Regions from separate parts of the Paenibacillus aurantiacus genome, predicted to be linked through region 3. Evidence: riboswitches for the same ligand, from Rfam matches in the RefSeq annotation. Region 3 holds a riboswitch; each other region holds the start of a gene.

What was found. A riboswitch is a leader RNA that binds a small molecule or an ion and turns the genes downstream of it on or off. The one in region 3 is predicted to bind cyclic di-AMP.
Region 1: another riboswitch for cyclic di-AMP. It lies ahead of ACFFSY_RS07075 (KamA family radical SAM protein); the one in region 3 lies ahead of ACFFSY_RS15760 (TrkH family potassium uptake protein).
Region 2: another riboswitch for cyclic di-AMP. It lies ahead of ACFFSY_RS00275 (resuscitation-promoting factor); the one in region 3 lies ahead of ACFFSY_RS15760 (TrkH family potassium uptake protein).

The regions. Positions count from the first base shown of each region.
Region 1 is NZ_JBHMDO010000015.1:42,541-52,662, forward strand. Features, by position in the region: gene ACFFSY_RS07060 (RNA polymerase sigma factor) at 231-815, opposite strand; gene ACFFSY_RS07065 (alpha/beta hydrolase) at 921-1,775, opposite strand; gene ACFFSY_RS07070 (MDR family MFS transporter) at 2,064-3,593, shown strand; gene ACFFSY_RS07075 (KamA family radical SAM protein) at 3,965-5,149, opposite strand; cyclic di-AMP (ydaO/yuaA leader) riboswitch at 5,348-5,569, opposite strand; gene ACFFSY_RS07080 (phosphatase PAP2 family protein) at 5,801-6,418, opposite strand; gene ACFFSY_RS07085 (GH25 family lysozyme) at 6,609-7,544, shown strand; gene ACFFSY_RS07090 (hypothetical protein) at 7,619-7,885, opposite strand; gene ACFFSY_RS07095 (GDYXXLXY domain-containing protein) at 8,056-10,122, opposite strand, start outside.
Region 2 is NZ_JBHMDO010000001.1:54,653-64,774, forward strand. Features, by position in the region: partial or broken gene ACFFSY_RS00250 (small, acid-soluble spore protein, alpha/beta type) at 1-30, opposite strand, end outside; gene veg (biofilm formation stimulator Veg) at 245-517, opposite strand; gene yabG (sporulation peptidase YabG) at 668-1,552, opposite strand; gene rsmA (16S rRNA (adenine(1518)-N(6)/adenine(1519)-N(6))-dimethyltransferase RsmA) at 2,365-3,243, opposite strand; gene rnmV (ribonuclease M5) at 3,240-3,806, opposite strand; gene ACFFSY_RS00275 (resuscitation-promoting factor) at 3,926-5,044, opposite strand; cyclic di-AMP (ydaO/yuaA leader) riboswitch at 5,285-5,492, opposite strand; gene ACFFSY_RS00280 (TatD family hydrolase) at 5,668-6,441, opposite strand; gene ACFFSY_RS00285 (HD domain-containing protein) at 6,460-7,767, opposite strand; gene ACFFSY_RS00290 (AbrB/MazE/SpoVT family DNA-binding domain-containing protein) at 8,132-8,383, shown strand; gene rsmI (16S rRNA (cytidine(1402)-2'-O)-methyltransferase) at 8,506-9,393, opposite strand; gene ACFFSY_RS00300 (tRNA1(Val) (adenine(37)-N6)-methyltransferase) at 9,390-10,122, opposite strand, start outside.
Region 3 is NZ_JBHMDO010000025.1:23,080-33,201, forward strand. Features, by position in the region: gene rsgA (ribosome small subunit-dependent GTPase A) at 1-961, opposite strand, end outside; gene ACFFSY_RS15745 (YqzM family protein) at 1,509-1,655, opposite strand; gene uvrC (excinuclease ABC subunit UvrC) at 1,872-3,869, shown strand; gene ACFFSY_RS15755 (CPBP family intramembrane glutamic endopeptidase) at 3,841-5,478, opposite strand; cyclic di-AMP (ydaO/yuaA leader) riboswitch at 5,726-5,922, shown strand; gene ACFFSY_RS15760 (TrkH family potassium uptake protein) at 6,012-7,364, shown strand; gene ACFFSY_RS15765 (potassium channel family protein) at 7,378-8,040, shown strand; gene ACFFSY_RS15770 (cation:proton antiporter) at 8,079-9,323, shown strand; gene ACFFSY_RS15775 (LysR family transcriptional regulator) at 9,408-10,122, opposite strand, start outside.

The DNA.
Region 1 (10,122 bases), on a different contig from region 3:
TCGGAAGGCAAAAGCGAAGCGAAGTTGAGTGTTCGAGGAGTCTTGAAGAGCACTGTAATGAAGGGAAAAACATGTAGAGTAGTGCATGTAGCGTAGTGCATGTAGCGTAGTGCACGCAGAGTAGTACCAGAAGTAGTGCGCGGGCGAAGACCACCAGTCGTTAGACTGCAGATGAAGCCAAACTCTCCGGGCAAGCGCCCCGGCGCTTCGTCCGGGGTTGGCGCCGGTTCCTATCCAAGCCGCATTAACGCATCCGTCCAACGATCCACGGAGCGCGCGCGTTCGCTCGCTTGGCGCAAGGCACCCGTGCGCTCTGGTTTAAAGCCGGTTTCGTACGATGCGGCAGTCCGTTGGCGCAGGGAGGACTTGGAGCGGTGCAGCACCATTTTGACCGCGGGGACCGTGCAGCCGAGCCGCTGCGCGATATCCTGATAGGAATAACCGAGCACCTCGGCCAGCATGAGCATTTCGACCTCCCGCTCGGTCAGCGTTTCGGCCATCCACTCCATTATCCCCCGCATGGTCGCGTAGTTCGGATCGTGGCTTGGATGCTGCATCGCTTCATCTACCGGGACATGAACGCCGCGCCGTCTGCGGTGGGCGTCGATCGTCAGGTTGCGGGCGATTTTGTACAGCAGCGAACGCGGATGGCGGAACTCGCCGACTTTGCGGTAATGCTGGTACGCGCGCAGCATGACGTCCTGAAACAAATCCTCGGCCTCCCATGCATTCGCCGTCAAATAGCGGCAGTATGTCCGCAGATGCGTGAAATGCGGCGTTACGGCATCCTCGAATTCGGTCGTCCACGGCGCCATCGCTCTCCCCCTCCCGGTCGCAAGTTCGTCTGCTACCAGTGTACCAGCGCAATGTGAACAACCGATGTCCGTCCGGGCACGCTTCGAAAAGCCTCCCGCGTTAACCTATTCGGACGCAGAAGCGATCAGCCGCGCGTTCAGCCAAAGCAGCATGCTACCGAACACTTCGCCGCGACCGCGCTCGTTGTGCAGCTCGTGCTTAAAGCCCGGCCAGGCCATGAACTCGCATAGCTCGCCCGCGCGTTCGGCGAACTGCTGGCTGGCAGGCAGCGAAGTCACCTTGTCGTCCCCGCCGTGCATGAGCAGCATCGGCACGGTCAGCTCGGACGCGTGCTCAAGCGCCCAAAGCCCCGCCCGCTGCACGCCGAAGAAGAACGCCGCCGTAATGTTCCCGTGCCCGAGCGGATCTTCGATATAACGCCTCGCCATCTCCGGATCGGTCGTTAAGTTCTGCACGGCCAGCGGGCGCGCATTCGAGAAGCCCGGATACACCTTCTCTACGATCCGGCCGACGACGACCGATAGCTTCGGCGGCTGGAAGGCGAGCTTCAGCCACGGTCCCGTAATGATCGCTCCGGCCAGCGGCGGTTGTCGGCGCAGCAGATAGTTGATAGCCACGTTGCCGCCCATACTGTGTCCAAACAAAAAGCGCGGCAGCGCCGGATAGCGCTCGGCCGCCTGCTTGAGCAGCCAATCCACCCCTTCGAGCAGCGCCTCGTAGGCGGGGGTATGGCCGCGCTTGCCTTCCGTTCGCCCGTGTCCCCGCTGATCGAACGCGAGCACCGCCCACCCGTCAGCCGCGAGCATGCCTGCCACATGCTCATAACGCCCCGTATGCTCGCCCATACCGTGCACGAGAGCGACGACGCCTTTGACGGACGCACCCAGCTCAGGCGTCCACTCGCAGCCGTACATGCGGGTGCCGTCCGCCGCTCTCCAATCGAGCTCTTTGTGGATCATGCGTTTACCCCCTTTTTCCACACTTGGATGATCCTTCTCTCATTAGTATACCCGCCCGCCGTGGCTCTCGTCCAAGCGGGAATGGACAATGACGCAGGAGAAAAAAGAGACTGGCCCTTCGAACCCTGACAAACTGTTGTCAGGAATAGATGGCTATACTGAAATTAACCGAAAAAGAACTGTTTTAAATTACGCGGCTCCAAGGTATCATATGTGAAGGTCAAATATGGAAAACGCATCGGCCGACACACTTGGACCAATCCAAGCGAGAAAGGAAATAATAACCACATGAACACAAAACCTAAATCCCCCGGCATCGTCATCGCAGGCCTCCTCCTTGCCATCTTGATGGCATCGATGGACAACACGATCGTCGCGACCTCCATGGGCACGATCATCGGCGAGATGGGCGGCTTGGACAAATTCGTCTGGGTGACCTCGGCCTACATGGTCGCCGAGATGGCCGGCATGCCGATCTTCGGCAAGCTGTCCGATATGTACGGGCGCAAACGCTTCTTCGTCTTCGGCATCATCGTCTTCATGCTCGGCTCAATCCTGTGCGGCACCGCGGACTCGATCGTCGAGCTATCGCTCTATCGCGTCATTCAAGGCATCGGCGGAGGCGCTCTCGTCCCGATTACGTTCACGATCATGTTCGACGCCGTCCCTCCGCAAGACCGCGGCAAGCTTGGCGGCTTGTTCGGCGCCGTCTTCGGCATGTCGAGTATTTTTGGCCCGCTGCTGGGCGCGTACATTACCGATTACATCGGCTGGGAATGGATCTTCTATATCAACCTCCCGCTTGGCCTGCTCTCCTTCGCGATGATCGCGTTCTTCTATAAGGAATCGCACGAGCACAGCAAGCAGCCGATCGACTGGTCCGGCGCGTTCACGCTCATCTGTGCGATCGTCTGTCTCATCTTCGCGCTGGAACTCGGCGGCAAAGAATACGCATGGGGCTCCGGCCAAATCCTCGGCTTGTTCGCAGGCTTCGCGGTCTTCGGCGCCTTATTCCTATTCATCGAATCGCGCGCAGCAGAGCCGATCATCTCATTCAGCATGTTCCGCAACCGCCTGTACGCTTCGAGCAACCTGATCGCGATGCTGAGCGGCGCAGCGTTCATCACCGCTTCGGTATACATCCCGATCTTCATCCAGGGCGTGCTGGGCGGCAGCGCAACGAATTCCGGCCTCGTGCTCCTGCCGATGATGCTCGGGTCCGTCGTCACCGCCACGGGCGGCGGCTTCCTGCTCACCAAGCTGCCGTATCGCTCGATCATGATCCCGACGCTGCTTATTCTCGTCGTGGGCCTTGCCCTGCTGACGACGCTGTCGCCGGATTCATCCCGTGTCACCGTGACGGCCTATATGATATTGGTCGGTCTTGGCATCGGCGCGTCGTTCTCCGTGCTGAGCAACGCCGCCATCCACTCCTTCTCCGCCAAACAGCGGGGAGCCGCGAGCTCGACGCTCAACTTCCTGCGTTCGCTCGGCATGACGCTCGGGATTACGATCTTCGGCATTCTGCAGAGCCACGCACTGACGCGTAAGCTGACCGACTCCTTCGCCGGCAGCAACCAAACCGTGCCGGAAGGGCTCGACTTCAGCGATCCGCATGCGCTGTTGAACCCGGCCGTCCGCCAGAACATTCCGGGCGATGTGCTGGACAAAATCACGGATGGCCTTTCGTCCTCGATCACGTTCACGTTCGCGATTGGCATCATCCCGGCCGCGCTCGCCTTCGTCTGCGCGTGGATCATGAGCAAGGAACGCATGGATCCGGCGGCGGAAGAAGCCGAATATGCAGCTTCGCACTAACGCCTCACGATAGAGCAAGGCCCGGAAGCAGCAAGTCTGTTCCGGGCCTATTTGGCATGCATTAGGCTCCCCCGATACCGAGCTATCGCGACCTCTTCGGCGGGATTCGCCTCCGTTAATGAGCTGTGGATCGCTATCGCGCATGAATCCACACTGGTTTTTCGGAGGGACGTCTCCTCTCCGATAATGCGCTACAGATTACTATCGCGCTCCAATCCACCGAATGTGTACGCCTGCTGGCACGCTCACCGATGCGCGATCAGCCTCTCGCCATCCTACATCCGTACCTCCGAACGCCAAACAACCGGCTGCCGCTTCGGCCTGCCGGTTGTCCTCTTCCTCTTCCTTGCCATTATGCGATCACTTGCGCGTCAATCCCCGATCGGCATCATGTTGATCGAGACGATCTCCTCGCTGCGTTCGCCTGGTTTCCACTCGATGCGCAAATCCGGCACGGGCTCTGTCCAGATATCCCCGCCCGCGTCCAGGACTGCGCCTGCAGCAGATTCGGCCGCGGCGGCGTCCGCCGCTTCGGCTTCATGCAGCTCGTCGAACCAAGTCAACTCCGGTCCGCAATCCCGCACGAGAAAACGCCCCTGCCGCGCATCGCCCGCCCGGTACAGCTTCAAATACGCGCGGCCGTCCTCCACGGCCAGCACTTCAACGATGCCGGACGCATGATTCATCGACAAGCGTACCCGTTTGCCGAGCCCGCTCGTGAGCGCCTTCGCTTCCTCGACCAATTCATAAGCGCGGACCAGCGGCAGCGCATGCGTCTCGTGCACGCCGTTCGGATCCGCCATGGTCAAATAATACGGCGCCACGCCGGCCCAGACGAGCTTGTCGAGCAGCTCGCCCATCACAACGGCATCGTCGTTGATGCCGCGCATCAACAGCGTCCGGTTCACGACGATGACACCCGCTTGCTGCAGCGACTCCAAGCTCGTCTTGGCTTCCGCGGTCAATTCGCGAGGATGCGTAATATGCACCGTGACGTAGATCCGCCGCTCGGGCGTCGAATACGCGCGCAGCAGCTCCAGCAGCGCTTCGTTCTCGTATATTCGACGCGGCTGACGAACCGGAAGTTCCGTTGTCAACCGAATAATCTGCACGTGGCTGATCGCGCGAAGCCGGCCAAGCAGAATCGTCAGCTGCTGCAGAGAGAGACCGAAGCTGTCGAATCCGCTGAGCAGCACGTGGTTGATCTCCGGATGACTGGCGATGTACGCAAGTCCCGGCTCGAGATTGGCTGAGTCGGTCAGCCACTCCGGCGCGATGTTCAGCAGCGCGCTCGAACCATACGCATGCTGGCAGCCCGGCACGGTATCCCGCATGTCGTCGTGCGGCGGGATTGCCCCGGCGCGTCCGTCCAGCCGGTTCGCCGGCTCGTGCAGCAGACGAAGCGGATCATCCGGATCGTTCCAATCAATAAGGTTCGAATAATAATCCGCTTCCTCCGGAAAGCGGAGCAGAACATCGTCTATCCGCGGCTGGCCACCGGCAGGGGCAGTCGACGCCCGCATGACGGCTGGATTCATTGGGTCCTGGCTTGGCATGGCAGAAACCTCCTTCTCCTGTATTAGTTAATCGATAACGGATAAGGGCCTCTTCATGAAAAAAAGACCAGCGCATGCGCCCATAAGCCCCCGTGTAACGAGCGGCAAGCTTGCGGACTACAACCGGGTCTTCATGAAACAACAAAAAGACCCGTCAATTCGGGTCTCCTGAATGTGAGCGAAGTTGGTGCTGATCACGGGACCCATCTTCTGCTGACGAGGTTAGCTGACGGACTCGGGATAGATGGTTCCCTACGTTACCGGCGTAACGACTCGCCCCTGCCAACAGGCACATAGACCTGCAAGCGTTCCGGCCGCCGCATCCTCTCCTGCGCGAAGCAAGCGAAGCGCGTTCGGGGCCGAAATTGGTTCCCCCGCTTCCCGTTCCTTGGCGTCACGGGAATTAAGCGTACGATAAGTTTACCTCGATCTGTCTGAATTGTCAAACGAATAATCAAACTTCCACCTCTCCATAACCGCTCGTCGTCCCGGACGCACCGCCCGGTTCCCAATCCGCACCTCCATAAAAATAGACCGTCCTAATCTAAGCGGTCATAATCCAAGCGTCTGCTCCCATAAGTTAAATCAGGCACACTCGCTTTCATCGCTGGAAGCCGGGTGTGCTACGGCTATATGCAGGTCACCGCTCCGCTACTTACGCACATGCGCCAGACGGCGGAATAGCTTGACGCACATGGCCAGCCAGCAAGCGCTCACCCAATACCCGCCGAGCACGTCGGACGGATAATGCACGCCCAGGTAGATGCGGGAAATGCCGATGCAGCCGATCATGCAAACGCTGAACGCGATGAGTACGCCGCGCCACCGCTTCGACGGCATATGGCGCCATAGCAAATACGTCAGCAGCCCGTAGAACGTGAAGGCCGCCATCGAATGCCCGCTTGGGAAGCTGTAGCCCGTCTCCTCAATGATCCGATGAATGTCCGGCCGGGCGCGCTCGTAGAGCCGCTTGAGCCCTTCGTTCAGCAGCGTCGAGCCGAACATGCCGCCGATCAGCAAATATAATTCTTTCCGATGCTTCAGCACGACGAAGAGCATTGCCGCCGTCCCGAGCACAAGCGGAATGACGACTTTGCTCGAGCCGATCGTCGTCAACGTCTTGGCGAACGACGTCAGTCCCGGCGATTCCATACCTTGGATGAAATCGATGACCGCCAAGTCGAAACGCATCAATTTCTCACGCGATACGAGCATCGCCAAGCCTTCAAACCCCGCTGCCGCCAAAATCAAATACACCCACCACAGCATAATGATAAGAACCCCCAGGCCAATTTATGTATAAGGTCCGGTACGAGCCGGCACGTTTACAAATACTTATTATAGGCCAAGTGCATGCAGGAGTGAAATCCGTCCATAAATCCTCGCCACCCGGGCAGCCTAGCCGTGTCGGAGGCGCGACAAGCCGCATAGACTGATCATAATAAGGGAGGATGGCGATATGCAGGCGAGAAGCGACAGCAATGTCAATGGCATTGACGTGAGCAGGTATCAGGGCGACGTAAATTGGAGCCGGGTCAAAGCGGCTGGCAAGTTATTCGCCTTCATCAAAGCCTCGGAGGGCAACAGCTCGACCGACCCTCGTTTCGAACGCAACGTCACAGGCGCCAAGGCGGCGGACGTGAAGATCGGGTTTTATCACTACGCGCATCCGGAGCGCAACACCCCAGGCGCCGAAGCGGCGCACTTCGTCGGCACGATCAGCGGCTACGACGCCGATTTCCCCCACGTGCTCGACGTAGAGGGCGCGGCGTCCTCCATCGGCGCGGCGGCGCTCACCGACTGGGTCGACGCTTGGCTGGAGGACGTGCGCAAGCAGACCGGACATCCCGTCATGATCTACTCCGGCGCGAGCTTCGCGAGATCCTATCTCGGCAAGGAGCTGGCCGAATATCCGCTCTGGGTCGCCCACTACGGCGTGAACAAGCCGATGGACAATGGCACCTGGGGACGTTGGGCCGTCTTTCAATATTCGCAGAGCGGACAGACGGACGGCATAAGCGGCAATGTCGACTTGAACGTCATGGAACGCGCTTTTTTCGATCAATACACCGGTACGCACACTGAAGTAGAAGACGTCGATACGACGAAGCCAGATACGATCAAAATCGTCATCAACGACAAACTCGCCGGATACGGACGCACCATCGAGGGCCACGTATTCGCCCCGCTTCGCCAGATCGGAGCGGCGACAGGCAATCCGGTCAGTTGGGATAACGTCGAGAAGCAGCCGCAATTCGGCGCGACCGCCGTCGACAACTTCTCCGTGATCGATTCGACGACATACGTCCCCGTGCGCACGGCGGCGAACTTGCTCGGCGGAAACGCCTATTGGGACGGCGAGACGAAGAAGGTCTATATCTATTACCGCGGATAGCGAGCCGAACAAAAAGCCGCGCCCGCCTGGCAGCATGCTGCTCGGCGGGCGCGGCTTCTCATTGGGACGAAAGCTTACGCTTGTTTCTCAATTTGGGACAGGAATTCGGCCTCGAGCTTGTCGAGGTGCTTATCCATGCACTTGCAATAGTAATCCTTGCGGCACATCGGGCACGGGATATTCAGCAGACGGTTGGCCGCTTGCAGATTCCACTCCGGGTTTTTGCTAAGGAACAACCGATATTTCGACTTGTCATGAAGGGTCACAACGTACTGGTACAGTTTCGTTTTGTCATTGATATCCGACACTTGCATGTCCGTGATTTTCGGGTTGAATGCCATTGTTCAGACCGCCTATTTTCAAGATTTTTATGTAAAATAGCATAGCGTGTTACACCTCTTGTTGTCAATTTATTGTCCCCCTTCCTGCCGGGATTTAAACGTTGCCGGCATACAAAAAAAGCGGAGCCCTCACGAACGCCGCCTCTTATGTAGTATTTCCAATCCGCTTATTAGGGGAGTAAGCCGACGATCATGCCGTTGCCCGACCGGCTGACAACGACATTCGCGAATTTGGCCGTGCGCTCCACGTCCGCTCCCGTTCCTTCCGGTATGAAATAGTGTTCGATGCCATATTCGATCCGGAACCCCTCCCACTTGCCATTAAGCGCGACCTCGCCGTCTTGGAGCGCATCTCCCTCCAGGTACAGCCGGCTGAACCGATAGACGCCCCCAGCGTCCGGCGCGAGCACGACCTTGATCTTGGCGCCGTACCCGAGCTCCTCCAAGGTGGGGACCTCCTTCTGCGGCGGCGTCGATATCCCGTAATTCAGCTGCACGTAATCGCCCTGCAGCAGCGAGCGCGGGTCCAGCGGGGCCAGCTCCAGCTTGACCGTCACGCCGCTCGCCAGCGCTGTCTCGTTGACCGCGATCATGCCGCCCAGCAATGCGCCTTGGAGGAGCAGAATCGAGACGAAGACTTTGGCGCGCAAGCGCGGTACCGGCGTGACTGTCGCCATTGCCCCGCCGCCGAACCGACGATCGTAGAACGCCGTCAGCGCGATGGCTAATGCGCCGGCCAGCGCGAGGCTGAATGATTTATGCAATAGCTTCCAAGCAGTATCGTAATACTTGACGGCCAGGAAGACGGCCCAGGCGGCCGCGCCCCAGCGGTAGTAAAAGCGGGGCGCTCCGTGCGACTGCGCCAGCAGCAGTGCCGTCAACGCGCCGAAATAAATCAAGCTGGCAGCGATGAAACGCGCCATATGACCGGCTTCCTCCCACGTGAGCAGCAAGCCTAACGCGAGAAGCGCCAAGTAAGCGGAATAGCGCAGAGACCGCTTACGCTCCGCGTTCCGAACGAGCGGCCCAGCCGAAGCCCAAGCGAGTGCATTGACCGCGAACAAGGCGGCCAGTTCGTGCCATCCGTCTTGCAGCCATTCGGGCAGAGCCGCATCCAGCAGCCAGAAGGCGTACACGTTCGCCAGCGCATAGAAGAGCAGCGGCTTCGCGATTCCGCTCGTAAGCGCCCAAGCGATGAGCGACAGCGCGACATAGAGCAGCGCATAGACCGGCTTGCCGGCCCAAGCGGCCGTCACGAGACCGAGCAGGATCGCGATCAGCTTCACCGTGAAGCGGATTGGCGCCGGTATGCCCTTCATCGCGAATGCCGCGATCACCAGCAGCAGGAAGCTGACGACGGCCAGCGCTTCAGGCGTGGCATCCCCGGCCCACAGCACGGTCAGCCCGACGATGCAGGAGGCGCCGATCACGACGCCTACGCCGCTGACGACGGCCCACAGCACGCGCTGAATATCTAGCGCCGCCACCGTTCTGCGGCGCGTACGCGTCTGCTCGCGACCCGACGCCTGGGACGGATCGGCAACCTGCACCAGCTCGCGATCCGGCTGCTCTGCTTCTTCTATAGCGTCCGTTCCTTCCCCATCCAACCGGTTCAAGAACCGAATGAAGGACGCGCTCGCCGCGAGCAGCCCGATGACGAAGACAACGCCCAGCGCGAAGAACAGCACGTTCGGGTAATGAACGACCAGTTCGATATATTTCAGAATGAGGAAACAAGCTGCATGCAGGCCCGTCATGGCCAGCAGCTGCTTGCCATCTCTACGTCTGCCCAGCGCGTAACGGGCAACGACGGCAACCCAAACGGCAAATCCCGCATTCATGAGCAGCCCTGCCACATCGAAGCTCAAGGAGTTCGACAAATATACCAGCTGGAATCCCGTCATAAGAAAAGATAACGTACGCAGCAGTTTCTCCTCGCCGCGATATTTCGCCAGCAGCAGAAACAACGCGAGATTCGCCGCCGCGACGATCGCGCCGACAATGAAATCCAGCGTCGCATCCGGGCTTCGCCAGCTTGCCGCGTCGACGTACGCGTAGAACGCCATATGCAGCAGCCCGTACGCCAGCAGCTTAAACGGCCAATATCCGCCAAACCAAGCGAATAGCAACGCTGGCAAGCTCCATAGGAGAAACAACCCGTAGCTGTCCGCATGCGAGTTGTAGATACGCCCCAGAAGCGCGACGCTGACGCCGAACGCCACGCAGCCGGTCACCGC
Region 2 (10,122 bases), on a different contig from region 3:
GCTCATTGTGCTTCTGCGTCTGCGACTCATTTGCCTTGTCCTCCTCTATGCCTCTTTACGCTCTAGTGTGTGCTCCTCGCGTTCGCCTATGCGCCGGCCTCCCGCCGTTTTTATCCAGCACAAAAAGAACGCGAGCTGCTTCGCGCCGCTTGAGCCCCGGACATCCCCTAAAGGATTAATCGCGTTGTTCAAGCCGCGCGAAGCAATCGCGTTCTTGCTTGTCGTGCTATGTGGAAGGGAACGTTTATTGCAAATAGGTTATGCGAATCTGGCCGTCGTCGCTATCCACGGTTACCTCGACCGACTCGGTCAAAATATCCGCATAGCTGTAGGACACCCGCTTGAACGCGTGCGCCTCCTGGTCCAGTTTCACAATGAATACAGAAGGGTAGATCTCTTCCAACACACCGGTACGTTCGATGGTCTTTCGCCGACCACCGTTAGCTCGAAGCCGAATCTTGGCGCCCACATGGGCTTCCAGACTGCGTTTGATTTCCAACAGCGCATTTTTTGCCATTGTCCACTACCACCTCTTTCCTTGTCCATTATAGCGCGACTGAGGTGGTTTGTCAAAAATTTATATTATAACAGCGAACAAAATAATCTGTCAATAAATTTTTTGTAGAGTTTTTCGGGTTCATGCATATTTGACTAAAGTTGCGGTATATTAAACAGTTGGCTTCACGCCCGTCAGCGTTTTGGGCTTTGGCAGGCCCACCCGGTATTTGCCAACCGTCTCGATTCCTCCTACGCCGTCGAAGCCGCTGATAGTCCCTTGAATGACGTCTGGCAGGTTGATCGTCTCTTTAATCGGCGTAAAGGCCGATTTGATCGCAATATACACCGGATCCAGCGCGTGAATGAGCACGCGACCCGGCGAACTCGCAAAATTCGCGCCTGCGTACAGCAGCGCCTCGAAATGGGACTGGCAGGCCCCTGCTACGACGATTAGCCCATCGCGGCTTTTCTCGTAGTCCCGGGCAATCCGGACAGCATTGACGAAATTCTGCGAATTTTTGTAACTGGCCAAACTGTACAAATCGTTCGTCATCCGGTTCTTCAGCACCCCGTCATGGCCGGTGATGACGACAATATCCGGGTGTAACTGCGGCAGCAGGCTCCTGACCGTCTCCGCCATTTGCGACTCGTGCACATAAACGCCGTGCGCCGGCACCCTCATTTGGGCGTACAACTGCATACTCTTCTTTAAATAGTTCGCATCCCCGTCCAGATGCAGCACCTTGCCTGGCATTTCGAAGAACGGATGCTTCGTCTCCGTCAGCGCCAGTCGCTGCCCTACATCCCCTTTCATCGCCTGCTGCTCCCGCTGCTCCTGCATCCGCTGAAGCGACTCGTATTCCTTCACGCGCGCCATCCTGGCCGCGCCGCTATACTCCGGATTAGGCACAATCGCCAAGTCGTCCATAGGCGAGTCGGCCAGCAGCCGATAGTCCGTTCCTTTTAGCATAGCCGACTGATGGTGTAGCGATGCAATGCGAAATAGGACGTCCCCGCCATACGATTTGCGGACGACCAGGTCCCCTTGCTTCATGGGCAAATCACCTCTTCGTCTATCGTATGGGAAGGGGGGGCGTTTGGTGCCCCTGCCATAGGCCTATTTCGAGGGCGGCTGCCCTGCTTCCCTCCCCCCACCCCCTCCGCCGCAATGCTGTTAGGTTAAAAGGGGCTCCGCCCCTTTGACCCCACTTTTGTTGCCCCCTCCCCCTTCCCCCCGATGCTGTCAGGTTAAGAAGGGCTCCGCCCCTTTGACCCCGCTTTTGTTGCCCCTCGCCCCTTCCCCCTCCGCCGAGGGGAACCAGAGGACTTCGCCCTCTGGACTCCCTTTTTCGTGCTGACACGTTTGTTCGCGGGTGGCGGGTGGGTTCGAACGTGGCACGCTTTTGTCCTCGCGGACAAGGCTTCAGTTGGTTTTGATGTTAGTTCGAAAGCCTAAGTCTGTCGACTATAGGCCGTTGGTGCTTCAACCGGCGTTTTTCCTTAACCTAACAGCATTGCCCTTCCCCCTCAGCTGAGGGGAACCATAGGACTTCGCCCTCTGGACTCCCTTCTTCGTGCAGCCACTATGGCTCGTGAGCGGCGGGTTGCTTCGAGCGGGCACGCCTTTGTCCTGTCGGACAAAGCTTCAGTGGGTCTTGAAGGCCATCCTAAGACATTATGGCTTCATCGGTCGTTTTTCCTTAACCTGACAGCATTCCCCCTCCGCCAGGGGCTCCAAGGGCGCTGCCCTCCTCCCTTTCGGCTGGCCTTAGTCGACTTCCGGAAGTCGCCGCTCTCTTGCGTCTTGAAACGCCAAAAAACCGTGCCTGTTCGGCACGGTTACCTTGCAGCTAACTCTGGAGCTCCCTAAAACCCCGCGGCGATCAACGCCCGGCTGAGCGCGGCGAACTCCTCCAGCGAGAGCGTCTCGCCCCGGCGGGACGGATCGATGCCGATAGAGGCGAGAATCGGGCCGAGCTGCTCCCGGTTGGCTTTGCCCACGTAGGCGGTCAGGTTGTTGGCTAGCGTCTTGCGGCGCTGCGCGAAGCAGGCCTGAACGGTGCGGAAGAAATGTCCCTCGTCCTCTACCTGTACCGGCGGTTGCTTGCGCACGGCTAACTTAATCACCGCGGAGTCGACGTTCGGCTGCGGGATGAAGACCGTATGCGGCACGATGCAGACAAGCTCTGCTTCGCAGTAATACTGTACGGCGACGCTGAGGCTCCCATACTCCTTACCGCCCGGCTTGGCCGCCATCCGCTCAGCCACTTCCTTCTGGATCATAACGACGATGTTCTCGAGCGGCAGCTTCTCCTCGAGCAGCTTCATGAGAATCGGCGTGGTCACGTAATACGGCAAATTGGCCACGACGCTGACGCCGCTCAGCCCTTCGAACTGCCGTGCCATGAGCTCGCTCAAGTTCAGCTTCAACACGTCGCCATGCTCGATATGCACGTTATCCGTATCCGCGAAAATATCGCCCAGGATCGGGATTAAGCGATCGTCAATCTCAATGGCTGTCACACGAGCCGCTTCGCTGGCGAGATGCTGGGTAAGCGCGCCGATGCCGGGGCCAATCTCCAGCGCCCCCTTGGTCTTGTCGAGGCCGGCGGCGGAGACGATCTTGCGCAAAATATTTTGATCGATCAGGAAGTTCTGTCCTAGACTCTTCTTGAACGAGAAGCCGTACTTCTGGATAATATCCTTCGTCCGCTTCGGTGTCGCTACCTCGATGTTGATTGTCATTGGCCGCTTCCTCCGGTTTCTTGATCCATCTGCGCCATCGCCTGGTCGAATTCCTCCCGCGTGATGCGGAACATCGTGCAGCGCTTGAAAAACTGCTTACCGTTCGCGTAGCCGATGCCGAGCAAATTTCCCATGCGCAGCCTGCGGTCCGCCGCGGCCGGATGCACGAGTAGGCCCGCCCGCATCAGATCGTCCCACGTAATTTGCGGGTCGCCTGCTTGTCCTTTGATCGCTTCCGTTCGGATGCTCGCAAGCGCGCGGCGAATGGCCTCCGGCTTCGCGTTCTCCACGCCGATGTCGCCCTTATACAGCGCCTCCTCTTGCGGCAGGAAGGCATGCTTGCAGCCGGGTACGCGCTGCGCGACGATTTTGCGGATGCGCTCACCCGCATGGTCCGGATCGGTGAATATGATGACGCCCCGGCGTTCATGGGCAAGCGCCACCCGCTTCAACACCGCTTCCCCGATGGCAGATCCTCCGGTCTCGATGGTCTCGGCCTCGACCGCTCGTTTGATCGCGACGGTGTCGTCCTTGCCTTCGACGACGATGATTTCTTTGATCATGGACTACCCTTACATCCCTTCCGGACAAACGTACAAAAAGAAGAGGCGAGGCCTCTTCTTATCATGGCATAATTGCTTCGGTTTGACGATAAATTGTAACTACGACCACCTGCGGCGCGCTAGATCGCCTCGGGCTTTTTGGGACCCAGCACGTACACGGTGTAGCCCTTCTTGCGGCCGAACTTCTCCGCATAGGCTTCGCTGTCGTAATACACGTCGATCTTATTGCCTTTGATGGCACTGCCGGTATCTTCCGCGCGGCGGAATCCGATGCCTTCGATGTACACCCACCAGCCGATCGGAATGACCTTCGGGTCAACCGCGATCGTACGGCCCTCCGTGACGCGGGAGCCGGATCTCGTAATCCCATACCCTGGATGGGATTTGGTTTTACCCGTCGACGCCAGATCTGCCGAATATGCGGTGAGCGTCACATTCTTCAGCGTCTTCTTCGCTTTGAACGACACCCCGCCCTTGGTCAGCGTGACCGCTTGCGCCACCGGTTTCTTCGTGCCGACCGCCACGACTTGGTTCACCGTATCGCTTTGGGTCGACTTTGAGACGAAAGTATGCGAGACAAGCTTGCCGTCCGCGAACACCTTCTCGTATTTCTTCACGACAACGCCGGACTTACCTGTTTGAATGGTTTTCTTCTTGCCTTCAAGCAGTGTCGGATCGGCCTTGGTAACAGTAGTGAATGGCACTTCATACTCGCTTTGAACCAGATGCTTATCGATCCGGACGACCGTCACGGTCATGTTCGGCTCGATGGCCGCGTCTTTCGACGGCAGCACTTTGTCTTCACTGCGAATCGATATGTGAGCTTGATCGATCGCTGCCTGTACCGTTCTTTCTGTCGTGTACACCGTTCTTACATTGCCGTCAGCCTTCACGGTCAGGGGAACCGCTTGTTCGATGACCACCCGATCACCATCTTTTACGCCCGCATTCAAAGGCAGCGACACCTTATCATACGGCCCCACCGTAATGGCTTGTTCATCCAGTAGGCGTTGCAGGACCCATTGTTTGGTTTCCACAATGTTTTCTTGTCCATTCAACACTACGGAGACGCGCTTGTCAGCCGTTCCGTACAACAACACCAGAAACATGAAAGTCATAGCGATTGAGATCATAGCGCTTAGGACAATTAAACGCACGTTCTCATGCTTCCATCGCAATGCGAAAGACATGCTGGATGATCGTTTCCCATGGGTGTCCTTAACTTGGATTATGCCCACTTCTTCGGTCCTCCTTACATAGCCCCGCCGCCCTGTTACGCATGAAATAGATTTAGACGCGTCGACTATTAGATTTAGCGTGCACAAAGCCCGCTTCTTCCAATTACTCCCTCAAACCTCCTCCATGAATCACACTATGTCGCCACAATTCGCAATATTCAAAATAAAAAGAAGCCGACGACAGAAGATCTGTTTCGTGGCTTCCTGTGGGACACGGGTAGCATGGAATGGATGCACGAGTTGATCTCTCTTATGACGCTTGCGAGGTTAGCTGTCGGATTCGGGCGAGAGAGTCGCCCTATTCGGCTCGCAGCGCTGTTCAAGCGCGCAGCAGAAATTCACCCCTAGAAGAATTCAACGCGACCTGCGCACCCCGCGTACTACCCGCGGCGCAAGTCCTCATTTGGTTCCCCCGCTCTCCATTTTGGAGACTAAGCGTTATTGGAAAAGGAATACATCTTGAAAGCCCTGAGATGAATGATACCGTCTTTTGCTCCAGATTGTAAAGATGAGATAAAGGACGATTTTACCGAATTTAAAGGAAAAACTCTCGAAAAAACCGCAATTTATCCAACCAAAACAAGTTTTTTCACCCGAATCATTCAAATTCCTCTCGTTTTGGGCTATTTTCGTCCGATGGAAAAACATTTCCTGGCGTTTTCGCTTGTGATTTCCGCGATTTCTTCCATAGTTTTCCCTGTAATTTCCGCAGCGGTTTCTGCTACAAGATGGACGAAAGCAGACTCATTTCGCTTTCCTCGATGAGGGTGCGGTGCCAGATATGGAGCATCGGTTTCGATCAGAAGACGGTCAAGCGGAACCTTCGCGAGCACCTCTTTGGGCACCCGCGCATTCTTGAACGTAACCGGTCCGCCGAACGAAATATAGAAGTTCATATCCAAGCACTGCTTGGCCGTCTCCCAGCTGCCGGAGAAGCAGTGCATGATGCCACCGACTTCCTTAGCATCGCTTTCTTTCAAAATCCTAACAACATCCTCGTGTGCATCCCGATTATGGATAACAATCGGCTTGCGCTTGGTCTTAGCGAGCTCGATCTGCTCCCGGAAGACCCGCTTCTGCACATCCTTCGGAGAGGTATCCCAGTAGTAATCGAGCCCGATTTCGCCGATCGCGACCACTTTCGGATGATCGCACAGCGAGGCGATCCAATCGAGGTCGGAGGGTCCATAATCGAGGCTGTCGGTCGGGTGCCACCCTACCGCCGCGTAGATGAATTCGTACTGTTCGGCGAGCGCCATGGTCGTCGGGATCGTCTCTCGGTTAAATCCGATATTGACCAAGATTTCGACGCCGGCGGCTCGTGCCCGTTCGATGACTTCCGCGCGGTCGTCGTCGAATTTATGGGAATCCAGATGGGTGTGCGTGTCGATTAACATGAAGGGTGAAACTCCTCTCTACTCCAGTTCAAACAGCTTGCGAAGATCGGGACTCAGCTTGCCCGCCGATTCAAGCAGCGGCTCGTATGGGTAATACAAATGGTATTTCCCTCTGTGGGTGCCGGTAATCGAGCGGATAATATCGGATTTCTTCGAAATTTCCGAAACATCGCCGTCGCGATCCAGTACAAGAATCGGCGGTTTGTCGTTTTTCTTCGCGTCTCGCGTCCCCGATCGGTAGACAGCATACGCCAAATCAAACGGAAAATCGACTTCCAAATGGTAATCCGGGTTCAACCCGATGGCGGTAAACTGCTCCCGTATGGAAGCCCACAGCGACTCGTCCGCATCATCCATCGTTACATACTTATACAGCTTGCGGTCCATGAATCGGCGGCATAAGTCGGCTAGCAGCGCGTCCTGCTCCGACTGCCAGATCGTAAAGGCCGTCTGCATCGTAGCCTCATCAAGCGCCAGGTAGCTCTCCACGTCGATCGTGCCGCTAATGAGCCTGCGAATCGGTTCAATCATCCACCCGAATGCATAACCATTCATATGGAGCTCTTTGGCTCGACGCAAGATTTGTCGCAGTATAATTTCCGAACTGCGGGTGACCGGATGGAAATAAATTTGCCAATACATCTGATACCTGGACATCAAATAATCCTCGACGGCGTGCATCCCGCTCTCTTTGACGACGATGCGTCCCTTATGAGGCCGAAGCACGCGCAAGATGCGTTCCAGATCGAATGTACCGTAGTTAACACCTGTGAAATAAGCGTCCCGCAGCAAGTAGTCCATCCGGTCGGCATCCATCTGGCTGGATACGAGACTGATGACGATCGGCTTCTCGTAAGTTTTGCGTATGACCGCCGCAACCTGCTCTGGGAAGGAGGGATCGACCTCTCGCAGGACGCGGTTGATTTCGGTATCTTCTAATAATATGCGACATGTCCAATCCTCGTGATGGGTATCGAACACTTCCTCGATGGAATGGGAGAATGGCCCGTGTCCGACATCGTGCAGCAGTGCCGCACATAAGGTCACCAGTTTCTCTTCCCTCGGCCAGTCCTCGTACCCGCCGCGTTCGAATTGCGATATGATTTTGCGCGTAATTTCGTACACGCCCAGCGAATGGGAGAAACGGCTATGTTCCGCACCATGGAACGTCAAATACGAGGTGCCCAGCTGACGAATGCGCCGAAGCCGTTGGAACTCTTTCGTATTGATCAAGTTCCAGATCGTGCGGTCCTGCACGTAGATGTATTTATGTACAGGATCTTTAAAGACCTTCTCCTCCGCTAATGGCTGTAACCGGTTATCCATAAGCCTCACCCTCCTATCTTCGTTCTCCGTCTTACCTAATAATACCTTTCATGACTTTCAAATGCGAGGAATCGACTGACAGTATTCAGCTATCATTCCTTCATTCGACAATAATTCGACACAATCAGAATATATTTGTCGAAAAGTGTCGTGGGCTAGTTTCCAAAACCCGACATAATATTGTACGATATATATAGTACAAAACCCCGATCTACTGCCGATCCATCGATAATTACCCAAATTTAACAGGGTTTTCGAGGTTGACTATTATGGGAAACGTTGGTACTATAGAGAAAAGAAATGATAGAATTTTGTCGAATAATGACGAATATATGTACTATTGAGAGGAGCACGGACCATCATGATGAAATCGACTGGAATCGTACGGAAAGTTGATGAGCTCGGGCGTGTAGTTATCCCAATTGAGCTCCGCCGCACACTCGGCATCGGAGAGAAAGACGCGCTTGAAATTTATGTAGACGGCGAGCGTATCATGCTTAAAAAATACGAGCCTGCTTGCATCTTCTGCGGCAATGCGGAGAACGTGACTTACTTCAAGGGCAAAATCATTTGCCACTCTTGTTTGTCCGAAATGCCGGCTCCCGTTACAAAATAAGAGACAAATCGGATTTTATCGGTTATAATAGTTTTATACCAACTTGTTAATTCTAACCTTTTTATAACTCCTTACTGCCTTCCTGGTCTGAACCGACTAGGAAGGCCCTTTTTTTTATTCGGCTATTTGCGCATCAATTCATTATAGACATCGCGTTTTGACAATCCTCGATCCGCCGCCGCTTTTTTCATCGCTTCTTTCCGATCGCCGCATTCCGCTTCATAACGATCCACATGCTCGGCTAACGAAAGCGGCAGCCACCACTGATCATCCTCGCCGTCCCCTGCGCGTTCCCCCGGGGTCACGCCTGCGATTACGAGACAGTATTCACCGATAGGCGAGTGCTCCTCCAGCCAGGCCGCACACTCGGCAATCGTGCCTCGCGCGACTTCTTCGTGCCGCTTCGTCAGCTCCCGCACCATCGCCATCCGGCGGTCCCCCCATACCTCAAGCATAGCCGTCAGCGTCTTGGCGACCCGATAAGGCGATTCATAACAGATGATGGCGCCCTCTTGCTTCCGCAGCTTCTCCAGCCAATCACGCAGCGGCTTGCGTTCGCGCGGCGGGAAGCCGACGAACAAGAACCGCTCTGTCGGCAGCCCGGAGACGATCAGTGCCGACAACGCCGCGTTCGCGCCCGGTATCGGCACCACTTTAATACCGCGCAAAGCCGCCTCTGCCGCTAGATCAGCTCCCGGATCGGAGATTGCCGGAAGGCCGGCGTCGCTAACGAGCGCAATCGACTGCCCGCTCTCCAGTATTCGGATCAGCTCGGGGCCGCTCGCTTCTTTATTGTGCTCATGATAACTGACCAGCCTTGTCGAGATTTCGAAATGCGTCAATAACTTACGCGTTTGCCGGGTATCCTCCGCCGCGATGAGATCGACTTCCTTCAACGTGCGGATCGCCCGGAATGTCATATCCTCCAAATTCCCGATCGGCGTTCCGACCAGATAGAGTGTCCCCGCTCCGTTCTCTTGGGGGCCGCTGAAACTACGCTGTATGATCATGATTCCTTCTTCTCCTGACCGGGGCGCGCGTCCCCATAGTAGATGCGCATCAGCTCGTCCTTATATTGTCTTTCTTCATTATATACAATAAGCGGTGGCAGCAATCGAACCTCGGGCTTGCCATCGCGCGCCGCCTCGATTAACACGATATTCGCCTCCGCTGCCTCATGCGGATGCACGAACCGAATCCGTTTGGGCTCCAGCCGATACCGGCGCATCGTCTCCGTAATTTCCACCAGTCTTGAAGGCCGGTGCACCATCGAGACTTTGCCTCCGGTGCGGACCAACCTCGCGCAGGCATGGACCATTTCATCAAGCGACCCGTTGAGCTCATGACGTGCGAACGCATAATGTTCGTTCTCATTCTGATCCCCGTTCTCTGGCGGCAAATAAGGGGGGTTAATCGTAATGGCATCATAGCTGCCATACTGACTGCGATCGAAATGGGTGCGCAGATCGCCCTCGTATATATGAATTTGCTCCTGCAGTCCATTCCAATTCACGCTGCGACGTGCCATATCGGCAAGTCGGGGCTGAATCTCGACTGCATCGATGCTCGCTTTCGTGCGCGTGCTTAGTAATAGCGGGATGACCCCGTTGCCCGTGCATAGATCGAGGATTTTGCCTTTCGTCGGAATACCGGCGAACCTGGCCAGAAGGACGGCGTCCATTGAGAAGCTGAATACTTCTCGGCTTTGGATAATATGGAGGCCATAGCTCAGCAAATCA
Region 3 (10,122 bases):
CATCCGCAGCCTCCCGCACGGCGCAGCCGGCTTCGCCTTCGTGGCGGCAATCGCGGAACCGGCACTCCGCCGCGAGCGCCTCGATGTCGGCGAAGGCTTCCTGCAGCCCGTCTTCGGCTTCCCACAGCGCAAGCTCGCGCATGCCCGGCGTATCCATCATGATGGCTCCGCTTGGAATCGGGAACAGCTCGCGATGCGTCGTCGTATGGCGGCCTCTGGCATCGCTCTCGCGAATGCCCTGCACCCGCTGGCGCTCGTCGCCGGCCAGACTATTGAGCAGCGTCGACTTGCCGACGCCCGACGAGCCCGTGACGGCAATCGTGCTGCCTGGCTTCAGATAGCCGGCGAGCTGCTCGATTCCTTGCCCTTGCAGAGCGCTGACGGCATGGACGGGGACGCCGGGAGCCGCGGCTTCCACGGCGGCGATACGGGCATCGACTTCCTCGCATAGATCCGCCTTGGTCAGCAGAACGACGGGCGATGCGCCGCTGTCCCACGCCGCGATCAGGTAACGTTCGATCTTGCGAAGGTTGAAATCGTCATTGAGCGCGCAGACGACAAGCAGCGTGTCGATATTGGCGCCGATGATTTGCTCGTGTACGCTTGGCCCGGCCGCTTTGCGAATCATCGCGGATCGTCTGGGCAGTACCGCGTGGATGATCGAGCGCGCCTCGCCCGCGAGGGGCTGGACGAGTACCCAGTCGCCAACGGCCGGGAAGTCTCCGCGCGACGCAGCCTCATACTGGAATTTGCCGCTTACCTCGGCCGAACGTTCGCCGTCTTCGGCGACGATGCGGTATAGATGGGAATATTGGGCAGTGACGCGAGCAGGTACGAGACCGGATTCATGCCGATGTGTCTCGCATTGCTGCTGCCAGTAGGCGTTCCAGCCGTAGAGTTCGAGCGTTGGCGTTGTACCGTCAGGCTGGTGTGGTTGATTCAAGTTCAAGTTCAAATTCATTTGAGTGGCTCCTTTAAGGGTGTGTGGTTTGAGGTTTGGGACAAAACAAAAAAGCCGCAGGAAATAAGCTCCTGCGGCTTGTGGGCGCACCATGCACGGGTACGCCGGCTGCTGCTGCATGCGGTAACGATCTGCCTGCCACTTCGGCTGGGGTGCAAGAACCATGAGATGGCCATGCGACCGGCAGATGCCCGGAACAAACAACAAAGCCGCAAGATCCCGGCTTCACCGGTCTCCTGCGGCTTCATGACTGACGCGCGTTAAGCCGTCCTGCTCTTTCTGGAAGAAAGGCATGACAAATAAACGTTAGTCAATCGAGTTGTTCCGTAGAGACTGATGCCCGGATACGTTCAACGACAGATACACAACAATCGATGGTGTTCTCATATGACATCAGCCTCCTTCGTTTAATAGTTGCATTGTATGCCAGCCTCGGCGGTTTGTCAACGTCTGGGAAAACTGGACGTCTCCGGCGCGCTGAGCGACCTGCATTAAAAAAGGCCCGCCGAGCGTCTTAAGCGCCGGGAGCCTTGTCCTAATCGCGCGATTAGGAGATGACAAACTTGATGATGACCATGACCGCAAAGATAAGCGTCAGCAGGCCCAAGAAGCCGCCGAAGCCGAACATGAGGTCGAACAGGTCGTTGCGCGGTTCTTCATTGTAATGCTCGCGCGGATCTCTTACGTTCTCCATTGCTAACTTCCTCCTCGCGCAAAGATTGCTTTCCCTAGTATACCCAACATTCAAATTAAAAGTAAAGCCGATCCTGCCAATTATTCTCGGCCAAAATACGAAACTTTACCGGGTAAGACAGACGTCCCCAAGGCGCAAACAACCGTTCGGTATGGTACAATAACTAACGATGGTTGTGCAGGAGAGAAGTCATCCGTTCCGGGAGGGGGAGACCAGATGGAGCATCACGATGGAACCGTAAGCCAGAAGCAGCCGACCCGCAAGCAGGCGGAGGAGCATATCCGCAGCAAGCTGGCGCTGCTGCCCGATCAACCGGGCTGTTACCTGATGAAGAACGCGGACGGCACCATTATTTACGTCGGCAAGGCGAAGGTGCTGAAGAACCGCGTCCGGTCTTATTTTAACGGCAGTCATAACGGCAAGACGCAGCGCCTCGTCTCGGAAATTCGCGATTTCGAATATATCGTTACCTCAAGCAACATGGAAGCGCTCATTCTGGAGTGCAACCTGATCAAGCAGTACCATCCGCGGTACAACGTGCTGCTCAAGGACGACAAGACGTTCCCGTATATCAAAATCACGAGCGAGAAGCACCCGAAGCTGGAGGTAACGCGGCGGGTGATCAAGGACAAAGGCAAATATTTCGGCCCGTACCCGAACGCGTACGCCGCTCAGCAGACGATGAAGCTGCTTGAACGGCTCTATCCGCTGCGCAAGTGCGGCACGCTGCCGGACAAAGTATGCTTGTATTACCACCTCGGCCAGTGCGTCGCGCCGTGCGAGTTCGACGTCGAGCCGGGGACGTACGAGACGATGACGCAGGAGATCGCCAAATTCCTCAACGGCGGGCACGACGAGGTGCGCCGCATGCTGCAGGGCAAAATGGAAGCGGCCGCCGAATCGCTCGAGTTCGAGCGGGCCAAGGAATTCCGCGATCAGATTATGGCGATCGACGCGATTATGGAGAAGCAGAAGATTACGCTCAACGACGCGATGGACCGCGACGTGTTCGGCTTCGCGGTCGACAAGGGCTGGATGTGCGTGCAGATCATGTACATGCGCGGCGGCAAGCTCATCGAGCGCCGTGTCTCGATGTTCCCCTATTACGGCGAGGCGTACGATGATTTCATGACGTTCGTCACCCAGTATTACAGCGAGAATCCGGCGCTGCCCAGAGAGATTCTGCTGCCGGCCTCACCCGAGATGTCGGAAACGGGAAGCGGGGACGGTGCGCAAGCAGGCGAGGTGGCCGAGGTTGAAGCGGCGGTGGCGGCGGAGCCCGGCGAAGCTGAGTCGAGCCCTGATAATATAGCGATCGCATCGGATGCGGAAGAAGACGACGAGGCGCCGGCTGGCAGCCCGGGGGACGAAATCCGTGGAGCGCTGCAGAAGTGGCTGAAGGTCAAGGTGTTCATGCCGCAGCGGGGCAAGAAGCGAGACGTCGTCCGGATGGCGATGAACAACGCGAAGGTCGGGCTGGACGAGAAATTCAAGCTCATCGAACGCGACGAGGAGCGCACGAGCAAGGCGGCCGAAGGGCTCGCCGAGGCGCTCGGCCTGCCGCATGTCCGGCGCATCGAAGCGTTCGATAACTCCAACATTCAAGGCACGAATCCGGTATCGGCGATGGTCGTCTTCATCGACGGGAAACCGGATAAGAACGAATACCGGAAGTACAAGGTCAAGACGGTAGAAGGGCCGGACGATTACGAGACGATGCGCGAGGTCATCCGCAGACGTTATGAACGGGTGCTGAAGGAAGGGCTGCCGCTGCCCGATTTGATCGTCGTCGACGGCGGACGGGGACAGATCTCCGCGGCGCTGGAGATTCTGGAGCATGAACTCGGCTTGGCGGTCCCGGTGTGCGGCATCGTCAAGGACGATAAGCATAAGACCGCCCAACTGATGACGGGCGATCCGCCTCAGATCGTGCCGATGGCGCGCGACAGCCAGGAATTTTACCTGCTGCAGCGCATCCAAGACGAGGTGCACCGCTTCGCGATCTCGTTCCACCGCGAGCAGCGCGCCAAGTCGATGATCGCCTCCAGGCTGGACGCGATCCCGGGCATCGGGGAGAAGCGGCGCAAGGCGCTGCTCAAGCACTTCGGCTCGATTAAGAAAATCAAAGAAGCCGGAATCGAAGATTTCCGGCCTCTGTCGATCGGCGAGAAGCTCGCCGCCCAAATTATTGAAGCGTTGAGGGAGGAACCGTGAAGGGCGGTTTCCTCCCTTTTCGCTTATCCAGCCTGCGCAAGGCGGCGGCAATTCCGACCGGGAGCACGATGTAGACGATGCCCAGGACGATATTGACCGGCTGACCCAGGAACATTAGCGAGATGGCCATCATGATCGAGTCGAAGATCGCGTGCGCGAAGATGACCGCGGCCAGACCGAAGCGAAGGAAGAAATAACTGAACAGCAGTCCGAGAATCGTCAGCTCGATGAGTCTTGTCGTCGAGGGATAGATCGCGTACGTGACGTGTCCGAGCGCCCAGATGACCGTCGGAATGAGCGCCGCGACGAACGTGCTGCGGAGCCACTTCTTCAGCAGGCCGATCGCGAAGAAGCGGAAGACGGCTTCTTCGGAGATGGCGGCGCACCAGGCCAGCAGCGGGAATAGCCAAGGCGCGGCGAAGTTGTAGGGCGACTGCATGACGTCGGTCGTCGACCAGGCGTCGGTCGCATTTTCCAGAATGAGCAGGATGACCGTCTGTACGGCAAGCAGGATAAACGCAAGCATATAGCCGAGCTTCATGCTGTTCCAGATGTGTTCGCCATAGCCCTTCTCGCTGCTCCTCGGCCACAGCTGCCATCCCATGGAGCGCCATAAGCCGTCTCCGCCCACGAGCGAGAAGTAGACCGCGGCGGCCATGACGACGGTAATGAAGCTTTGGACGATCATGCCGACCAGCGCGACGGTGCGAGCGTTCTCCATCTCCCCGAAGCTGGCTGCCAGCCCATCGATCATGTTGAAGTTGTTGATCAGATAGAATCCGAGGAAAATCGCGGCAAGCAGCCAGCCCCGGGCGAACGAGGTGTGCTTCCGATAGAGCGCGGCATAGATGACGGCCAGAATGAACAAGACGAGCGACATGAGCGTACTGCCAAACAGCGACAACGAGGAAGCGAGCGAGTCCTGTTCGTCCACGTAAGCTTCATAGTCCGCAGGAACTTCGAAGGCAGGGGCGTAACGGGTGACGATGACGCGTCCGCCTTGCAGCTCCGTGCCGATTAAGAGGGACAGCTTCGCCTCGCCGATCGCCTTGCCGATGACGTCCAGACGAACGTCGCCTTCCCGAGTCAGCTGCTTCTGCGCTTTAACCGAATCCCGATCGAAGCCCCGTGATGCGGCGAAATCGACTGCGGCCGCGATGCGCTGCTCCGGTTCGGGCAGCTCCGCTTCTGTTGCATGCGGTTTGTGCCAGCCGACCACGCTGCCATTCTCCATATGTACATAGACGTAGAGTTCCTCGCCGTTCCCCCCGGGCAGGGTGGAAGTCACTTGATAAGTGTCCGTCGGGAACTCGCGGTCATATCGGTCCGCATAATCTTCCGATAGCTTTTCTTTCGCGAGATAGCCGTAGAGCAGCTTGTCGGACTGATGGAACGCGTGAACGGATTGCGGCGTATCGCCGAACTGCTCCGTAAGGAACGCGGCCGCGCGCCGCTCGGCTTCCGATTTGGCGATGACTTGCTCGGCTCCCGTGCCGAAGAAAGCGCCCGCGGTGGCCGGCAGTACCTGGACCAGCACATACAGGATCACGCTTGCGGCTGCCAGCCAGCTGTAGAGCTTCCAGTTCGGTTTAACCTCGATTCGATTCAATGAGAGCAACCCGCCTTTCCTGCATGAGAATATTTTCCGATTGTCACCTACTTGTACCCTATCATAAGTAAGCGCGGAATTGTCAGTTAATACATTAAAAATGGGCTGCGCGGGAGATAATTGGCCGATAATGGCACAGCGGAATGGATTTCTTGTCCGCGTATACGTATTTTGCCTCATTTCGGTTCTTTTTCTGCGCGTACGGCGCTTGGTGTTTTTGTCAGGCGGACTTATAATGAGTAGCAATTGAAGATTACAGCCGAATTTCGCATGAAAACGGGGGAACCATATCGCTATCTGACAATGCACGCAATCGCGGTCTGCATGCGGATGGCACGGGGTGAATTTCGCGCAAGGATCGATTGGATCCATAAAGCGCGAATAGGGCCGCCTTTCCAGGCCCGAATCCGTCAGCTAACCTCGTAGGCTGTGTGGAAACGGGACTCGTCGGCGCAAGCATTGGGGATCCAGTGCTTTTTTTTGTGCCCAAAAACGGGTATATATGCGTGATATCGAAAGGCAAGGTGCCGATTATGGTCGAGTTTTTCCGAGTCTCCAAATGGTCGCCGCCGCGGATTCTCGTTACCGGGTTCGCGCTCATTATTCTGCTGGGCGGGTTTTTGCTGACGCTGCCCTTCGCCTCGCGGGACGGTTCGTATACGCCGTTCATCGACGCGGTGTTCACGGCCACCTCGGCGACATGCGTGACCGGTCTCGTAACGGTCGACACGGGCAGCCACTGGTCCATCGCCGGGCAAATCCTTATCGTGGCGCTCATTCAGGTCGGAGGCCTCGGGTTTATGACGATGGCGACGCTGTTCGCGATCGTGCTGCGGAAGCGGATTTCGCTCAAGGAACGGCTCATTCTGCAGGAAGCGATGAACCAAAGCAGCATGGAAGGCATCGTGCGGCTGATCCGCAAGGTCATCTTCTATTCGCTGGCGATCGAGCTTGCCGGGGCGACGTTGTTCGCGATTCGCTGGTCGTTCGACATGCCGGTGGGCAAAGCGATTTACTTCGGCGTCTGGCACGGGATCTCGATGTTCAACAATGCTGGATTCGACTTGTTCGGGCAGTTCGGCACGCCATTCGTCAGTCTAACGGGTTATGTGAACGACCCGATCGTCAACTTCACGGCGATGATGCTCATTATTTTGGGCGGTATCGGATTTATCGTCATGTCGGATGTTATCGAGTATAGAGAGCGCAAACGGCTGTCCCTTCATAGCAAAGTCGTGCTGTCTATGACAGGCGCCTTGCTCGCCATCGGCGCGATCGTCATCTTTATCTTCGAATTCACGAACCAGAAGACGCTTGGCGCGCTGAGCTGGGATGGCAAGATTTGGGCGGCATTGTTCCAATCCGTCGCGCCGCGTACGGCGGGTCCGAATACAGTCGACTTGGTGGGGCTCCGCCAGGCTACGCAATTTTTCATCGTGCTGCTCATGTTCATCGGTGCGTCGCCCGGCTCCACGGGCGGCGGGATCAAGACGACGACGTTCACGACGCTCATCGTTGCCGTCATCGCGATGATCCGAGGCAAAGAAGACATCGTCCTCTTCAATATGAGGCTGGCCCGCGAGCGCGTGCTCAAGGCGCTGACGATTACGGTGCTGTCGCTGGCGCTTGTCATCGCGGTGACGATGGTGCTGTCGACGACGGAAGACCAGGCGTTCCTGAAAATATTGTTCGAGACGACCTCCGCGTTCGGCACCGTCGGGCTGTCGCTCGGCGTCACGCCGGAGCTGACGCTGATCGGCAAAATTCTAATCAGCCTGACGATGTTCGCCGGCCGTCTCGGACCGCTTACGTTAGCTTACGCGGTCGGGCCGCGTGCAGAGAAAGAGTTGTACAGATACCCGGAAGGGAAAATTACGATAGGTTAGGGGAAACCATGAAATGAAGAAAAGTCAGTTTGTCATCATTGGTCTGGGACGGTTCGGCTCGAGTTTGGCGAAGGAGCTGGTCGAGCTTGGCTACGAGGTGCTCGGCGTCGATAAGGACGAGGAAGCGGTGCAGGATTTGAGCCAAGTGCTGACGCATGCCGTGGTGGCGGAAGCGACAGACGAAGACGTACTTCGCTCGATCGGCGTCCGCAACTTCGACTGCGGCGTCGTGGCGATCGGCGACGATATCCAGGCAAGCATCCTGACGACCATCCTGCTTAAGGACATGGGCGTCAAGAAGGTGGTGGCGAAGGCGATGACCGAGCTGCACGGCCGCGTGCTGGAGAAGATCGGCGTTGACCGCGTCGTCTATCCGGAGCGGGACATGGGCATTCGCGTCGCGCATCAGCTCGTCTCGCCGAATTTGCTCGACTACATCGAGCTGTCCAAAGACTATACGATTGCCGAACTGACGGTCCCTAGATGCTTGAACGGCAAGTCGCTGCAGGAGCTGAATCCGCGCGGGCGTTTCGGCTGCAGCATCGTGGCGATCAACAAGCCGCAGGGCGTCATTATCGCGCCTGTCGCGACGGAAGTGCTCGCCGAGAAGGATGTCATGGTCATCATTGGCACGAACGAGGGCATTGAACAATTCGAGGATACCATTATCCGCTAAGGCGGCAGCCACTTGTTAGGTAAGGACGGTGAATTTTCGTGGAGAATAATACGACCGAGATGATTCACCATTTGCTAATCCTGCTGCTCATTATTATCGGAGCGGGCATGGTGGCCGGCATTATCGCGGGGAAGCTTAGGCTGCCGGATGTGGCGCTGTTCATCGGCGCGGGCATGCTGCTTGGACAAGGCTTGCACTGGATCGACGAGTCGAGCGCGTCGCTCACGAACCAGCTCATTCTGTCGGTCGGTTCGGCGATCATTCTGTTCGACGGAGGACGCAACATTCGGCTGCGCGGATTGAAGCAGGTCGGCTGGACGGTCGGATTGCTCAGCGTGCCGGGGGTGCTGATTACGGTAGCGATCGTCGGGACCGCCATACGGTTCTTGTTCGACATCGATTGGATGTATGCGCTGCTCGCGGCGGCGATCATCGCCTCGACCGATCCGGCTTCCATCATCCCTGTATTCCGGCAGGTGCGCATCCGCGAGCGCGTGCGCGAGACGGTCGAGAGCGAGTCCGCGTTCAACGACGCGACGGGCTCCATCGTCACGTTCGCGCTGCTTGGCGCGATTACGGCAGGCAGCGAGCTTGCCGCGGGCACGCTCATCTGGGATTTTGTTCGGACGGCTGTAGGCGGCATTCTCGTCGGCCTTGTCGTGTCGTTCCTAATCGTCTACCTTGTTGCGCATATGCGCTTCGGTCTCTTGCGGGATTTCGCGACCATCGCGATGGTTGGGACGGCGCTTGCCGCATATTTGATCGGTGATCTCCTACACGTCAGCGGATTCATGGCGACGTTCGTGGCGGGACTCATCTGGGGGAACGCCGCGCAGTTCGGTCTGTCGTTGAAGGAGAAGGAAGCGGAGATGTCCCATTTCACGGACAATATTACGGTGCTGCTGCGCATGCTTATTTTCATCCTGCTCGGCAGCCAGGTGGACTTTGCATTATTGGCCGACTATTGGTGGCAAAGCCTGCTCGCCGTCATCGTCCTCATGCTGATCGCCAGGCCGGCGACGGTGTTCGCGTCCGCGCTGCCGGATCGCGCATCCAAATGGTCGCTGCGCGAGCTGCTCTTCATGGTATGGGTGCGCGAGACCGGCGTCATCCCGGCCGCCTTGTCGGGGATGATCGCGGGCATGGGCGTGAAGCATGCCGATATTATCGCGTCCGTCACGTTCATGGCGATCATGCTGACGATTTTGCTGCAGGCGAGCACGACGGGCTGGATGGCCAAGAAGCTCGGGATGGATTTAGACGCCGAAATTGGCAAACAATAAAGGACAGGGGCTCTCGGTGCCGCTGTCCTTTTGTTTTATGCGTGAGAAGAGGTAGATGTAAAGCGTTCCTACCCGCTAATTCCCTCAGGAGCCTTTGTACAGCTTGGAAATCTCGTCGATCCATTGGCGCAGCAGCGGCGTCATGCTCTCCGTGCCGGCGTGGATGAGCGAGGTGGTGCGTTTCGTCTCCTCTAGTTCCGAGATAGACGCGACTACCAGGTCATTGTCGGCGAGCAGCTGCGGACGCAGGTAGGATTTGGGCAGCAGGGTGCAGGCGCGGCACGTATGGAGCAGACGAAGGATCGCCTCGAAGGAGTCGATCTCCATACGGACGTCCGGCAGCAGATGATAGTTATCGAACAGCTCGTCTGTCAGGATGCGGTACCAGGTGCCTTTGGAGAAGAGAATCATCGGCATGCCGTTCAAGTCTTGGATTTCGGGTTTGCCTTTCTCCACCATGAAGTGGTTGCGAGGCAGCACGAGCTCCAGGTGATCGTCGAATAGGGGCACGCATTCCAAGGACGCTTCATCGATGCGGGAAGCGACAATGCCGATATCGGCCCGGCGTTCGCGAACGAGTGTGACAATCTCGTGCGTCTTGCCCGTAATCGCTTTGATGTCGAGCTCGGGATTGCGCAGCGTCAGCGCCCAGATCATATCCGGCAGCGTCGTCTGCAGCGTCGTCAGGCTGGCGCCGATCGTCAGGGTGCTTCGCCCGACGTCCTTATAATCGGCGACCATCTGCAGGAAGCGCAGGTGCTGCTGCCGTGTCTCGACCGCGTATTCATACGTCAGCTGG